DNA from 2 places in the Streptomyces sp. NPDC001750 genome. Region 2 is predicted to be linked to the other one. Evidence: riboswitches for the same ligand, from Rfam matches in the RefSeq annotation. Region 2 holds a riboswitch; the other holds the start of a gene.
The links. Region 2 has a riboswitch for cyclic di-AMP ahead of ACFYY6_RS16535 (transglycosylase family protein). Riboswitches for the same ligand answer to the same signal wherever they lie in the genome.

Region 1: linked by a shared signal. The riboswitch ahead of ACFYY6_RS06445 (LysM peptidoglycan-binding domain-containing protein) and the one ahead of ACFYY6_RS16535 (transglycosylase family protein) in region 2 are both predicted to bind cyclic di-AMP.

Annotation. Positions count from the first base shown of each region.
Region 1 is NZ_JBIAUE010000003.1:55,401-62,752, forward strand. It holds gene ACFYY6_RS06430 (DMT family transporter) at 1-784, opposite strand, end outside; gene ACFYY6_RS06435 (APC family permease) at 1,030-2,427, opposite strand; gene ACFYY6_RS06440 (hypothetical protein) at 2,939-3,256, shown strand; gene ACFYY6_RS06445 (LysM peptidoglycan-binding domain-containing protein) at 3,408-4,160, opposite strand; cyclic di-AMP (ydaO/yuaA leader) riboswitch at 4,165-4,351, opposite strand; gene ACFYY6_RS06450 (hypothetical protein) at 4,959-5,276, opposite strand; gene ACFYY6_RS06455 (MIP/aquaporin family protein) at 5,608-6,453, shown strand; gene ACFYY6_RS06460 (M20/M25/M40 family metallo-hydrolase) at 6,692-7,352, opposite strand, start outside.
Region 2 is NZ_JBIAUE010000009.1:91,593-98,944, forward strand. It holds gene eno (phosphopyruvate hydratase) at 1-911, opposite strand, end outside; gene ACFYY6_RS16535 (transglycosylase family protein) at 1,245-1,985, opposite strand; cyclic di-AMP (ydaO/yuaA leader) riboswitch at 1,988-2,159, opposite strand; gene ACFYY6_RS16540 (transglycosylase family protein) at 2,463-3,497, opposite strand; gene ACFYY6_RS16545 (cytochrome P450) at 3,615-4,973, opposite strand; gene ACFYY6_RS16550 (nucleoside triphosphate pyrophosphohydrolase) at 5,084-6,076, opposite strand; gene ACFYY6_RS16555 (SurA N-terminal domain-containing protein) at 6,301-6,963, opposite strand.

The DNA of each region.
Region 1 (7,352 bases), on a different contig from region 2:
CGGTGCGCAGGGCCCAGTCGCCCAGGCGCACGGTGAACGGCACGGCCAATTGGACCGCGGCCGTGAAGACGGGCCCGCGCCGCAGGATGAGCCGGTGCTGCACGACGTAGGCGGGGGCGTAGACGGCCGCGCCCAGCAGCACGATGCCGACGGTCGCCGTGATCGTCGGTGGGCGGCCGATCAGCGCGGGCAGGGACATCGGCAGCAGCAGACACGTGGCGGCGGCGAGCAGTACCGGAAGCACGGCGAGCGGCGGCAGTCCCGGCAGCCGTCGCCGGTACAGGAAGCCGTACACCGCGAAGGCCGTGGTCGCGGCGCCCACCAGCAGCAGGCCCGGCCCGTCCAGGTCCCCCGCGTCCGCGCCGAGTGCCGCGTACCCGGCCGCTGCCGCACACGCCAGGAGCGCCCCGACCGCGCCGCGCGCCCCGGGCCGTTCGCCGAAGAACACCGTGCCCACCGCCACCGAGGCGCAGGGCATCAACGCGACGACGAGGTTGGTGAGCGAGGTGCCGATGCGCGGGATGGCGAGCAGGGTGCCGGCCGCGTATCCGGCGAATCCGAGCAGGCCCAGCAGCCATATGGTGCCCGGAGCCGCTGCGGCCCGGCGCAGGGCGTCCCTGCCTGCCGGACGGGACGCAGCGACGGCGGTGAGCGCCGCGCAGCACACCGCGGTGCGTCCCACGGCGACGACCAGCGGGTCGGTCCCGGCGACCAGGGCGCCGGAGAGCAGCCAGGTGCCGGCCAGCAGCAGCACGAGGACGACCGGCACTGTGCGACCTTTCATGGACGGCTCATGGGCGGCGGGTCCAGGCACGAGCCGGGCACCGGGAAGCCCGGTCCGCGGCCCGTGTCCGGCCGCCCATCATGGTGCGCGGCACCCGGGGACGTCCACCGCTTCCGGACACGACGCGGCCGCCGCCGGGACATCCGTCCGGGCCGGCGGCCGCTTCCCGTCGCGCGCAGGTGCGGGCCGTCCGCGCCCTCCGGCCGGGCCGCTCGGGGATGTCCGGCCGTCGGGCGGCGGGCCGGTCAGACGTGGGCGTCCTCCGGGATGCTGACCAGCCAGCGGGTCTGCGCGCGGGGCCGCAGGTACAAGGCCCAGTAGAGGGTGGCGACCGCGACGATCCCGCCGGTCCACAGCAGGTACTCGGTCTCCTGCCGGGTCAGGATGTACGCGAGCACGACGATGAGCAGCACAGGGATCGCCGGCCACAGCGGCATGCGCCAGGCCTGGACATCGCGGTGCGCGCCGCGGCGGCAGAGCAGGGCGGCCACGGCGACCAGCAGGTACATGCCCGTGACGGAGACGCCGGTGACGCCGTACAGCGTGTCCAGGTTGACGAAGCAGAGTGCCGCGCCGGGGACGCCGACGAGCAGGGTCGCCACCCACGGGGAGCCGAACCGGCCGAGCCGGGACAGCGCGTTGTTGACCGGCTGGGGCCATGCCTTGTCCCGGGCGGACGCGAACAGGACCCGTGAGTTCTGGATGACCATCACGATGCCCGCGTTGATGATGGCGAGGGCCACGCAGAGGCTGACGAACGTGCCGACGGCCGAGTTGGACCAGGCGGCGACCATCGTGTTGAGGTCGCCCGAGGTGAGCGCCGCGAGGTCCGGGGCGCCGAGCGTGATGGCGATGACGGGGACGAGGATGACCGCCGAGGAGATGGCGAGGGTGGCGAGCACGGTGCGGGCCACGTTGCGGCGGGGGTTCTCCAGTTCCTCGGAGAGGTAGACGGCGGTGGAGAAGCCCTGCGTGATGAAGAGTGCGATCGCGAGCCCCGAGACCACCATCATCGCGGTGACCGTGGAGGTCGTGCCGTCCGACGAGGCGACCTGGCCGTGCACGAGGGCGGACGCCCCGCGCTCGGAGTGCGCGAATCCGAGTACGGCGACGACGGCCGCGGCGATCACCTCGAGGACGAGGAAGATCCCGGTGATCCAGGCGTTGGCCCGCAGGTCCAGCAGACCGGCGAGGGTGGCGAGCAGCATGACACCGGCGCCCGCGACGGGGGCCGGGATGTGCACGACGGGGGCGAGGTAGTCGGCCGTTCCCATGGCGATGACGGGAGGCACGATCATCACGACCAGCAGGGACAGCACGAAGACGAGCCAGCCGGCCAGCCGCCCCGCCATGGTCGACACCATCGCGTACTCGCCTCCCGCGCTCGGGATCAGGGTGCCCAGCTCCGAGTAGCAGAAGGCGACCGCGATGCAGAGCAGCGAGCCGATGGCGATGGTGAGGGCGGTGTACGTGCCGAGGCTGGAGAACAGGTCCGGTACGACCACGAAGAGGGTCGAGGCGGGCGTCACGCAGGACAGCGTCAGCAGTGTCCCGCCGACGACGCCGATGGAACGCTTGAGCTTCTGCGGGATGGGGCCGGTAGCCGGCGCGAGCGCCTGGGGAGCGCTGAGCGTTTCGGTCATCGTGCGTTTCCGATCAACAGGTGCGGTGTTTGAGAACGGGAGCGGTATCGCCTCCAGACGAGGACGTGATGAGTGGTTTCGTCGCTCCCAGCGCGACATGCAATCCCGACGAGTTCCGCAGGTCAAGAGCTGTTTACCTACGGAATTCGTTGTTTTGGAGCGAGGATCCGACGGTTCGGCGTAAGAAGTGCGTCAATTCTCGGGCGATTGGCGGGTACGGGAACCGCAGCCGGCCCGGAGGGAAAGTTTCGCCCGTTCCGCATTCCGGAACGGACTCCGGCACCCCGGGGCGCCTAAGGGCTGTCCCGTAATCCCTGGTGGATCAGCGCGCGGCGTCGGATGCGGTGCATCGTAAGGCGGAGGGACGTTCGCATACCGGATGTATGCGGATGTTCCGACAACGCAGCAAGGGGCCGTAGCTGTCGTCGCACCCGCCGGGGATTACGGGACAGTGCTGAGCGGCGCGCTCCCGCGGGTCGCGGATCCGCGTACCTGGTGTCAGCCTGGGTACATGGCTTGGGCGTCATGGACCACTCGTGGTGTGTTCTCGGGGCGTGGAGGCGTGCTCACGGACGAGGTCGGCGTCCTGACCGGGGACCTGACCGTTCACACGACCTGGGCCGACGACATGGCTCAGGTGACCGTGCAGTACACGGGTGCGATCGACTGGTTCACCATGTCGGGCAGCCCCGTGCCCTGCTGCTCCGAGGAGGACAGCAGGCGTCTTCACGACGCGGCGGTGCACTCCGTCCGGGAGGGCGCGGCGGCGACGGTTCCCAGACCGCCGCTGCGGCGGCCGCAACGGTCGGCGGACAGCGCCCTGGAGTGACCACGGGCGAAATGCGCCCCGCCGGCGGGCGGGGCGGGTAGCGACGGGGCCCCGGTACGACGCGACGGGATGCGCCCCTCGGGGAGCCGTGCGGCTTCCAGAGGGGCGCATCCCGTCGCGTCGTACCGGCACGGGGCCGGGCCGGCATGGGTCAGTAGGCGCCGAAGACGTTGTCGATGGAGCCGTACTTGTCGGCGGCGTAGTTGCACGCGGCCGTGATGTTGGCGACCGGGTCGTAGCTGTCGAACGGCGTGCCCGGCACGTGGTAGGCGCGGAACGTCGGGTCGATGACCTGGAGCAGGCCCTTGGACGGCGTTCCGGCGACGGCGTTCGAGTCCCAGTTGTTGATGGCCCTGGGGTTGCCGGAGGACTCACGCATGACGTTGCGGTGGATGCCGTCGTAGCTGCCGGGAATGCCGTGCCGGGCCATGATGGCCAGCGACTCCCTGATCCAGCCGTCCAGGTTGTCCGCGTAGGAGACCGGCGCGGCGGTGACGGTCGCGGACGAAGCGCCGGAGGCACCGGTGGCGGCCTCGGACTCGGCACCGACGGCCAGCTTCATCCCCGGGCGAATGAGGGAGGGATTGCTCCCGATGATCTCCCGGTTGCCCTCGTACAGCTTCTGCCAGCCGCCTGCGACGGCGTAGCTCTGCGCGATCTTGGAAAGGGTGTCCCCGGAGATCACGGAATGCGTGACGATCGCTGCCTTCTGCGGGGAAACACTTCCGGTGACGGCGGCCGGCACCGCGGCCTTTTCGGTGGTGGCGGCCTGGGCCGGGGCGGCCGAGGCGAAACCCGCTCCGATCAGCGGAAGCACCAGGGCGACTCCGCCCGTGGCCGCGGCGATGAGGCCACGGGTCCGGAGGGTGGACGAGCGGCGACGGTACGTACCCGTTGCGGTCATGGTGAATTCCTCTCCGTCGCCTGCGAGGTGAGCTGTCGGGTTCAGACTGGAGATGTCTGGCCGCACAGAATGCGACTTCACCCCGAGCCGTTCCGGATACCGGACCGGCGGCCTACCTGGTTCCCCCGCTCCTGCCGTGGACAAGTGGGTCGGGTTTCTCGGACGGCGGCAGGATTCGGCGTTCCGTCCGGATTGACGGTGACCGTAGGCGAGAAAAGCGGAGCGGAACAAGCCCGAATTTTTTGATCACAATTGATTCACATGATCAATTCATGGAATTCGCAGTAATCCACCTCACAGATCGAACTCGACTCGCCTTGCGCGACAAGGGGAGCCGAATCGCGGACCGACCCTCCGGCGGGTCTTTACGTGACTCACACCACGAAGCGACAAAAGGGACATTCCGCCCACCCCTCAAACGGCGCAACAATTACCGAAAGCGGCCTTACCGGCTAAATTTGCAACTCACTTCAAATGTGAGCAAAAGGGACATCTCTTCGTTCTGTCGGGTGAACGTCGGAACCAGTCACGTGCGTCTTCGGCACGGAACACCTGAACGCCCCCACAAGCCGGGCATGCGGACCCGGGCGTCGTCGCGTGGCCGGTCGGCCACACCGAGGAGGCCGACCGGGGCGCCGTCGCGGGCGACCAGCACGGCGGCGGTGCGGCCGTCCTCCTCCGGCCGTGCGGGCGGGTCCAGCCGGGGCTGTCGACGGCGAGGGCACGGCCGTCCACGGTGGCGGCGACGCGCCGGTGCCGGGCTCGGAGGGAAGTCCTTCACGGGCGGGCCGCACGAGGTCACGGGAGCGGCCCGCGACGACGACGGCCCACGTCGGGGATGCTCGCCGGGGCGCTCGGCCGCCGCGGCGAGGCCAGGGTCATGTCCCCGGCCCTCAGCCGCCCGGCGGGCACCACCTCCTCGGTGTCGCCCTCACCCGGCCGCGTCGCCGCCGCGGGCCCGAGATCGAACAGACCGCGCACCGACTCGGCAGTCCGCGCGGTGGCCAGTGCCTCCGGGGCGCCGGGCGTCACGAAGACGACGATCAGCGAGGCGCCGTCCAGCACCTGCCCGATCACCGCCGTCCCGAGAGCGGCGACCACCGTCGAGAGGTCCACGTCCAACGTCCGGTCCCCAGGGCCCTCTCCCTTCCCGCCCGGACTCCCAGCCGCCCGCGGCGTACGTCAGCGCATGGAGCGGACCCCGCGCCGGGCAGGTACGGGACCGCGCACATGGCGACCGCCTTGCAGGCCCTCGCCACCGTGGAACACCCGCGTCCCGGGCTGCGTGGCACCCCGGCACCGGGAGCCGTCCGGCCCGGCGGGACGGGCAGAGGACCGTCCTCACACCACCGCCGCAGCACCGCGTGCGGAAGCAGACCCGCACACCTACGCTCAGATCTGGATCAATGCCGCCAACCGCCGTGACCCGACAGGAAGCGAGATCTCCATGGAACGGCGCGGGTTGTCGGGACTCGGCGGGGAACTCGCGGCGGAATTCGCCGGAACGCTGATTCTCATTCTCTTCGGCTGTGGGGTGGTGGCCCAGGTCGCGGCCGGCGGCGCGCTCACCGACCCGCCGGGCGGACTCGGAAACCACGACAGCATCGCCTGGGCCTGGGGGCTCGGAGTCACCCTGGGCATCTATGTGGCGGGCCGACTGAGCGGTGCTCACCTCAATCCGGCCGTGACGCTCTCGCTCGCGGCGTTCAAGGATTTCCCCTGGAGGAAGGTCGCACCCTATTCCCTCGCACAACTGGCGGGCGCCTTCGTCGCCGCACTGGTGGTGCGCTGGAATTACACCGAGGCACTGGCGAGAGCGGATCCCGGACACACCATCAAAACACAAGGCGTCTTCTCGACCCTGCCCGCCAACGGCAATACCGCACTCCCCGTCACCGAATGGGGAGCGCTGCGGGACCAGATCATCGGAACCGCCATTCTGGTCCTGCTGATCTTCGCGGTCACGGATCTGCTCAACACGCCACCGGGCGCCAATCTCAGTCCGTTCATCGTGGGGCTCGTCGTGGTGGCCATCGGCATGGCATTCGGCACCAATGCCGGATACGCGATCAATCCAGCCCGCGACCTCGGGCCCAGACTGGCGAGTTTCCTGACGGGTTATGGGGAGGCGTGGCGGGACCAGTACGGGAACCTCTACTTCTGGGTGCCGATCGTGGGCCCGCTCGTGGGCGGCCCGGTCGGCGCCTTTCTCTACAAGTACCTCGTCGGCCGATTCATCCCCGCCGCGGAACCGGAGCCGGAGGGCAGCATCCCGACGCCGACGGAGAGATGACGGCGTCGGATTCTGGCAGGACGAGGGCGGGTTGCGGGAGCACTGGCGGGAGTCGAGGCGTTGGGAACCGCGGTGGGACGACGAACGGCGCTCCGAGCGGTACGAGGACTGGAAACGGGCGGTCGAACGCTCCCTCGACCGGGTCCGGGTGCCCTGCCCCGGCCCTCCCGCCGACAGCCGGTGCGGCGTACCGGACGTACGGGCGTGGCCGGGGACACGCCCGTACGGTGTGCTGGAGTCAGGTACCGGTGCGCAGTCCGGCGAGCAGGTGGTAGACGGTGTCGGTGCCCCGCCGCAGGGCCTCGACGCCGATGTGCTCGTCGGTTCCGTGCATGCGTTTGAGCATGTCCCGGTCCACCGTGAACGGATACATGCCGTAGACGGGGATGTTCTGCTCCCGGAACGGGACGGCGCTGGTGACCGCCTCGAACTGGCAGGCGGTGGCCCTCGTTCCGGGGTGCGTGCGGCGCACGGCCGCCTGCCAGGCGCGGAAGACGTCCGTGTCGTGCGTGGAGTCGGGCGTGGCGAGGTAGCCGCGCAGCCGGTCCAGTGCCTGCTGCTCGCTCTCGCCGGGGTTCCCCACGACGGTCAGTGTCGCCCGGTTGCCGATCAGGGAGCGCAGTTCGGCGACGATCCGGCCGGGGTCGTCGGCGCCGGGGAGGAAGGCGGCGCGGAACTCAGCGGTCGCCGTGCCGGGCACGATGCTCGGGTAGTAGCCGGACCGGGCCGCGGTGAAGGCGAGGGTGGTCCGCAGCATCGCGTTGTGCAGTTCCGGTGTCGCGCTGAGCCGGATCACCGCTTCACCGGCCCGGTCCCGCTCCTGTTCGCCGCGGGCGGCGAGCATCTGCCGGACGGCCTCGGCGAGTTGTCGGTCCGTGGTGGCCTCGGCGAGTTCGGCG
Region 2 (7,352 bases):
TTGCTGCCGAGCTTGTCGGTGATGATCTTCCAGCCGGCCCAGTCGTCCTCGTACAGCGGGTCCTCGATGGAGACCAGCGGGTACGCGGAGACGAGCTCCTCGTAGTACTCGGTCATCTCGGCGGCCGAGCGGGACTTGCCCTCGAACTCGTACGTGCCGTCCTTGTAGAACTCGGACGCGGCGACGTCGAGCGCGAGCGCGATGTCCTTGCCCGGGACGTAGCCGGCTTCCTTGATGGCCTCGATGATGAGGTCGAGGGCGGCGCGGTTCGACTCCAGGTTCGGCGCGAAGCCGCCCTCGTCGCCGAGGCCGGTCGACAGGCCCTTGCCCTTCAGGACCTTCTTCAGCGTGTGGTAGATCTCGGCGCCCCAGCGCAGGGCCTCGGAGAAGGACTCGGCGCCGATCGGGGCGATCATGAACTCCTGGATGTCCACGTTGGAGTCGGCGTGCGACCCACCGTTGAGGATGTTCATCATCGGGACGGGCAGCAGGTGCGCGTTCGGACCGCCGAGGTAGCGGAACAGCGGCAGGTCCGACGCCTCGGAGGCGGCGTGCGCGACGGCCAGTGAGACACCCAGGATGGCGTTGGCTCCGAGCGAGCCCTTGTTCTCGGTGGCGTCCAGGTCGAACATCGCCTGGTCGATCAGCCGCTGCTCGGTCGCGTCGTAGCCGACGAGCTCCGGGCCGATCTGCTCGATGACGGCGAGCACGGCCTTCTCGACACCCTTGCCCTGGTAGCGGTTGGGGTCGCCGTCGCGAAGCTCAATGGCCTCGAAGGCACCGGTGGAGGCGCCGGACGGCACGGCAGCACGACCCGTGCTGCCGTCGTCGAGGCCGACCTCGACCTCGACCGTGGGGTTCCCCCGGGAGTCGAGGATTTCCCGGGCTACGACGACGTCGATGGACGGCACGAGGCATCTCCTTCTGGGATATGACACTGGTTCTGCAGGGTCACTTTGGCCTTGCGACAAGAGCCTAACCGGCCCCGCCCGTTCAGCCCGACGACCGCCCGCCCCCTGGGACGAAAAAGGACCCGGGAGTGCACGATCCCGGGCAAATGGCCAGAATATTACGGATCAGTAACTACAACAGTTGAACGAACTGCGCCGCACACGAGCGGCGCACGCCCGGGTGCGGGACGCGCGGTGCCGCGTCGGCGCGCGGCGCGCGCTCCGAGCAGACGCCCCGGCCCGGCGCGCGGGGGAGCGCGCCGGGCCGGGCATCCGGAGAGGAGAGGGACCGGACTACTTCGTCAGGTGCAGCTGCTGACCCGGGTAGATCAGGTCGGCGTTCTCGACGATGCCCTTGTTCAGCTCGAACAGCCGCTGCCAGCCGCCTTCGACGCCGTGGGCGGCGGCGATCTTGCTGAGGGAGTCACCGGAGACGACCTTGTACTCGCCGTCACCCTTCTTGACCTTCTTGCCGGTCGGGGTGGTGACGGTCTTCTTCGACTCGGTCCGCGGGGCGGCGGGACGGTCGGAGCGGGAGGCGGGGACCTCGGCGCGCTCGGTCTGCTTCGGCTGGGCCTGCTGCTCGGGGGCCGCCTGGGTGCTCTGCTTCTGAGCGGTGCCGGAGCTCTTCGAGGAGGTATCGACGCCCGGGTCGACACCGTCGTTGCGCAGGTTGCCGGCGGAGGCGCAGCCCCAGGCACCCGGACCCTGCATGTCGAGGAGCCGCTCGGCGGTGGCGATCTGCTGGGCCTTGGTGGCCAGGTCGGCGCGCGGCGCGTACTTCAGACCGCCGGCGGCGGCCCAGCTGGACTGCGAGAACTGCAGACCGCCGTAGTAGCCGTTGCCGGTGTTGATGGACCAGTTGCCACCGGACTCGCACTGGGCGACGGCGTCCCAGGTGGCGACGGAGGCGGCGGAAGCGCCGGTCGCGCCCATCAGCGGGACGGCGACGGCGGAGCCGGCGACTCCGGCGAGCGTGGCGACGCGGACGGCCTTGGACGGGCGGCGGTGCTTGCCCTTGCCGGAAAACAGCATGGAGGTCTCCTCACCGACGCCTACGAGGTGAGCTGTCGGGTTCGGGCCGAGTGAGTTGCCCGGTCGCACGTCCTAGCACGCGACTTCACCCCAAGCCGGTCCTGATGCGTCTCGCGACGATCGGGGCCGGCGCCTACCTGGGTCCCCCGCTCCTGCCTACGGCGCTTGAACGCGTCTGTTCCCTCCGACCGACGGCAGGATTCGGCGTGACGGTCGACGGGGCCCGCGGTGCGAGCGGTTACGACCGTAAACACATATAAGCCCCACATTCAAAGACGGACACATCGGGCAATCATCCCTTACTTGCATCTGAGGAACCGTCGTTTTCGCAGGTGGGGCGCGATATGGACGGGACCTCCAGGCCCAACACGCCAATTGACGCAAAGAGACCCATGTCTCACTCGCATGGGAGTGGACACGGGCCTCCGAAGGCGTCCCGGTTCTTGAGGCTCCGTCAGCCGGTCACCGGCTCCGGCCTCAACGGGCCTCCGCGTCGACCTCAAGGCTCTGGCCAGGAAGGATGAGGTCCGGATCGGAGCCCACGACCTCCTTGTTGGCCTCATAGAGCGCGGACCAGCCACCGGGGACGTTCTGCTCGTCGGCGATCGCCCAGAGATTGTCACCAGGACGGACGGTGTACGTGTCGTCGGCGACCGGGGAGGCCGCGTCGCGCCCGCCGCCGTCGCGCGAGGCGTGACGGCCCGACTCGCGGCCGGCATCCCCGTCGGCGCCCCACCCCTCCTCGGCGGCCGGCGCGCCGCGATGCTTGCCGCCCACACCGCCCGACGCCCCGGATCCTTCCGAGCCGGGCGACCCTGACGGAGCGACAGAAGCGTTCGAATCACCCATATCTACCGATTCGGGCGAACGGTGCGTATCGGCGGATGAAGTGGCGGACCCGGTGGGCGAGGGCGTGACCTCGGACCCGGGCCCGGTCCCGGTCCCGGCATCCGGCTTCCCGGCACGGCCCGAAGGCGTGACGTCCTCGCCGGACGGGGACTGCGACGACTTGTCAGCCGGCTTCGCGCCCTCCTCCGCCCCGGCGCCGCCCGTCTTCTTCGCGCCCTCCTCCGCCCCGGTGCCGCCCGCGGGCTTCCCGGAGGAGGTCTCCCCCGGATCGACCCCCGGCAGCCCCCCACCCGTCGCGAGGCCGGAGAGGGGCGCACAGCTCGGCCACGCCTGCGGACCCCGGTCGCCCAGGATCTCCTCGGCCACCGCGATCTGCTGGGCGCGGCTGGCGAGGTCGGCGCGCGGGGCGTACGCCTCACCGCCGTACGCCTTCCAGACCTCCGGGGTGAGCTGAAGGCCGCCGTAGGAGCCGTTGCCGAAATCGGCGCTCCAGGAGCCGCCGCTCTCGCACTCGGCGACCCGGTCCCAGGTCCCGGAGTCGGCCGCCTGCGCGGCGCCCGCGCCGAGCAGCGGGATGGCGATGGCGGATCCGGTCACGCCCGCCGCGACGACGATGGCGGGTGCCTGACGAGGGCGACGGTGTCTGCCGTTCGCGGAGCCCATGAGGTTGCCTTCCGTGTGACGGACGAGTTCGGTCGAGCGACCCGGTGGGGCCGAACGGTGAACCTAACCGGACTCGAACGCGTGTCACAAGTCGATGCAGCGCCGATCACGCGAACATCACAGATGTGACGTCCCGTCAGAAACCAGTCGGACGGGCCGGGGCCCGAACTCCACGGGAAGCGTGCGCAGTCCGCGCATGATGAGCCCGCCGCGCCACCGCAGATCGGCGGGTTCCACCGCGAGCCGCAGGTCGGGAAGGCGCCTGAGCAGGGTGGCGAGCGCGGTCTGTCCCTCCAGTCGGGCGAGCGGCGCGCCGAGGCAGTAGTGGATGCCGTGCCCGTATCCGAGGTGCTGATTGTCACGTCGGGCGAGGTCGAGCGTGTCGGGGTCCTCGAAGCGCGTCGGGTCGCGGTCGGCGGCGGCGAGCACGACCAGGACGGGGTCGCCGACCGCGATGTCCCGGCCGCCGAGCGTCAGCGGCTCGGTGGCGAACCGCCAGGTCGCCAGCTCCACCGGGCCGTCGTACCGCAGCAGTTCCTCGATCCCGGTCTCCAGCAGTCCGCTCTCCCCCGCGTCCAGGGAGCGTTGCAGCCGTTCGCGCTGGGCGGGATTGCGCAGCAGCGCGTACATCCCGTTCCCGATCAGGTTGACGGTCGTCTCGAAACCGGCGAAGAGCAGGATGAAGGCCATGGCCGCGGCCTCGTTCTCGGTGAGGTGCTCGCCGTGGTCGCCGGCCCGGATCAGCCCGGAGATCAGGTCGTCCCCGGGGTTCTCCCGCTTGCGGTGGATGAGCTCGGCGAGATAGCCGCGCATCTTCTTCACCGACCGGGCGACGCCGCCACGCGGGCCGCCGCCGTGCCGGATCATCATGCCCGCCCAGTCCCGGAAGTCGTCCTGGTCCTCGCGCGGGACGCCGAGCAGGTCGCAGATCGCGTAGATGGGGAGCGGGAAGGCGAAGTCGTGGATGAGGTCCGCCCGGCCCTCGGCGGCGAAGCGGTCGATGAGCCCGTCCGTCAGCTCCTGCACGCGCGGCGCGAACGCGGCGACCCGGCGTGGGGTGAACGCCTTGGAGACCAGACGGCGCAGCCGGGTGTGGTCGGGCGGGTCGATGTTCAGCAGATGCGTCATCAGCTCCGCCTTGCGCTCGCCGGGGATGCCGGTCTTCCCCTTGGCGTGCGCGGGCTCGGCGTGGTGTGCCGGGTTCTTGGAGAGCCGCGCGTCGGCGAGCGCCTGCCGGGCGTCCGCGTACCGGGTCACCAGCCACGCCTCGACGCCGCTGGGCAGCGAGGTGCGGTGCACGGGGCTGTGCTCGCGCAGCCAGGCGTAGGCGGGGTACGGGTCGGTGGCGAACTCCCACGTGAAGAGTTCGGGAGCGCCCGCGGGGCAGGTGGCCGGGGCCGCCGCGGCCTGGTCGACGGGGTTCTCCGCAGGGCGGTCGGCGAGGTCCTCCGCGACGTGGTCGGCGGGGCGGCCCACGGTCTGATCGGCGGGTCGGTCGGCGGGGCTGTGGTTCACCCTTTGACGTTATCCCCGTCCTTCGGGGGCGACCCCGGCGCCCCGGAGGCGCCCGCCGACGTCCAGCGGGGTCAGGCGTTGCCCTCGGCCGCCCGGATGGCGTCCCGGTAGGCACGGCCCGCGGCCCTCAGCGCCGCCTCGGGGTCCACGCCGTCCTTTTCGGCGCGCACGGCGAGATCGAGGAGTTCGTAGCCGATGCCCCGGCCCGTGGGCAGCGGCACGTCGAGGCCGGCGGTACGGACCCGGGAGGCCAGCTTCGCCACCAGCGCCAGCCCGGGCTGGCCGAGCGGCACCCCGTCGGTGACGGACTCGCGCCGCTTCTCGACGGCCTTGGTCCGCAGCCAGTGCGCGTGCACGTCCTCGGGGGTCTCGGCGGTCTCGTCACCGAAGACGTGCGGGTGGCGGTGGATGAGCTTCTCGACGATGGTCGCGGCCACGTCGTCGACGGAGAAGGGCTCCTCCCCCTCCCCGGGACCGCCCTCCTCGGCGATCCGTGCGTGGAAGACGACCTGGAGAAGTACGTCCCCCAGTTCCTCGCGCAGTTCGTCGCGGTCGCCGTCCTCGATCGCCTCGACGAGTTCGTACGCCTCCTCGATGGCGTACTTGGCGAGCCCCTTGTGGGTCTTCTGCGACGTCCACGGGCATTCGTTGCGGATCCGGTCCATGATCTGGACCAGGTCGAGGAGCCGCGCGCCGGGCAGATCGTAGGAGCCGGGCAGCAGCTCCAGGTCCGGCATGCTCACCCGCCCCGAACCGGCGAGCCGCGCGAGCCCGTCGGTCAGCGGCTGGTTCCCCTCGCCGCCGGTGAGGACGACGACGGTCCGGCCACCCGCGCAGGCGTCGACGAGCTCGTGCGCGGTGGGCACGGTGTGCTCGACGGTGACGTCCGCCTCGCGCAGATACGGCAGCTGCGGGTTGTCCGGCTCGGCGCAGAGCACCCGGTCGGCGGCGCGCAACGCCTGCCAGGCGGGCCAGGACAGGAGTCCGGGCGCCACGCGGTGGCTGGCGGTGAGCAGGACGATACGGCCGGGGGCTTCGGCGCGGCCGGGGGCTTCAGCGTTCACCGTTCGAATCTACCTCCGGTCGAATCCGCCACCGGTCGGGTCCGCCACCGGGTCGATTCCCTCTCCGGCCGGATCCCTCCTCGACCGGCCCCCTCCCTGGTGGGCCCCGGGCACCGTCGTGCACACCGTTCGCGTAACGAGCGCCGCTGTGCACACCGTTCGCGTAACGACGCGCCGTGCACGTCGCTTCCGCGCCGCCCGCGCCCTGCCGACGGGTCGCGCTCCTATGCGCCGGACTCCGGGAGCGCTCCGGCGGGCTTGGTGACCTGGCTGATCCAGGGAGCTTTGTAGTCGGCGAGCTGGGTCTGCTGATCGTTCCAGGTGCCGTAGCGCGGGTTCACGTCGACCTTCAGAGCCTTCGACGCCTTGCTGAGGGCGTCACCGACGATCTTCTGCCCCTCGGGCTGTCGCAGGTCGGCGCCGAGCGCCTCGGCCAGCTTCGACAGTTGGACCTGCTCCCGCAGGACGGCGTCGATCTGGTCCGGCGCGACCCAGCTCTGCTGGAGCATCGCCGCCCGCAGCCGCTCCTCTCCCCCGGACTGGGCGACCGCCGCCTTCCTCATCTCCTGGACCTCGCTGCGCTCGACGGTCACGCCCGCGTCCCGCGCGGCCCGGTCGAGGACCCGGTCGAAGATCAGACCGTGCAGCTTGGCCCGGCCGAGCTGGCCGGACTTGTCGATGAGCTGGTCGACGTCCCGGGACTGGCGCTGGGCCTCGCGCACCGCCGCCACCTGGCCCTGCACGGTGGACACCTCGATCCGGTCGCCGCCGACGAGGGCCGCGGCACCCGGATGGGCCTGGCTGCCGCATGCGGTCAGGAACGGGGCACCGACCAGCAGGGCGGCGGAGGCGGAGACGGTGAGCGCGGTGCGACGGCGGCGGTGCAAAGGAACCTCCCGGGGAGACTTTGTGCATCAGTGCACAAGACCTTGCGCTGATCGATGGTAGGCAGTGGATGTGATTGGGGCCACTGGTTCGACCAACGATTCGGGCGGAGTTGGAGATGTGGGGCCCGCGTGCGGCTCCTCCACGGGTTCCTCGACTCCACGGATCGCGCGGCTTGCCGGGCTCCATGTCCCCGGCGAAACAGCCCTGTTCGATGACACGCGGATGCCCATCAAGTGAATTGCCCTGTTCTGCACAGCGTTTCAGGCGTTTCAGGTGCGCGGCGCCCCGCGGGAGCGAGAGCGGGCCGAATCGGTCGCCCCGCCGTGGATGCCTGGGTCCAACCGGTCGCGGTCGCGACCGGGGCACCCCAGGCGTTCCGGTCGATCGC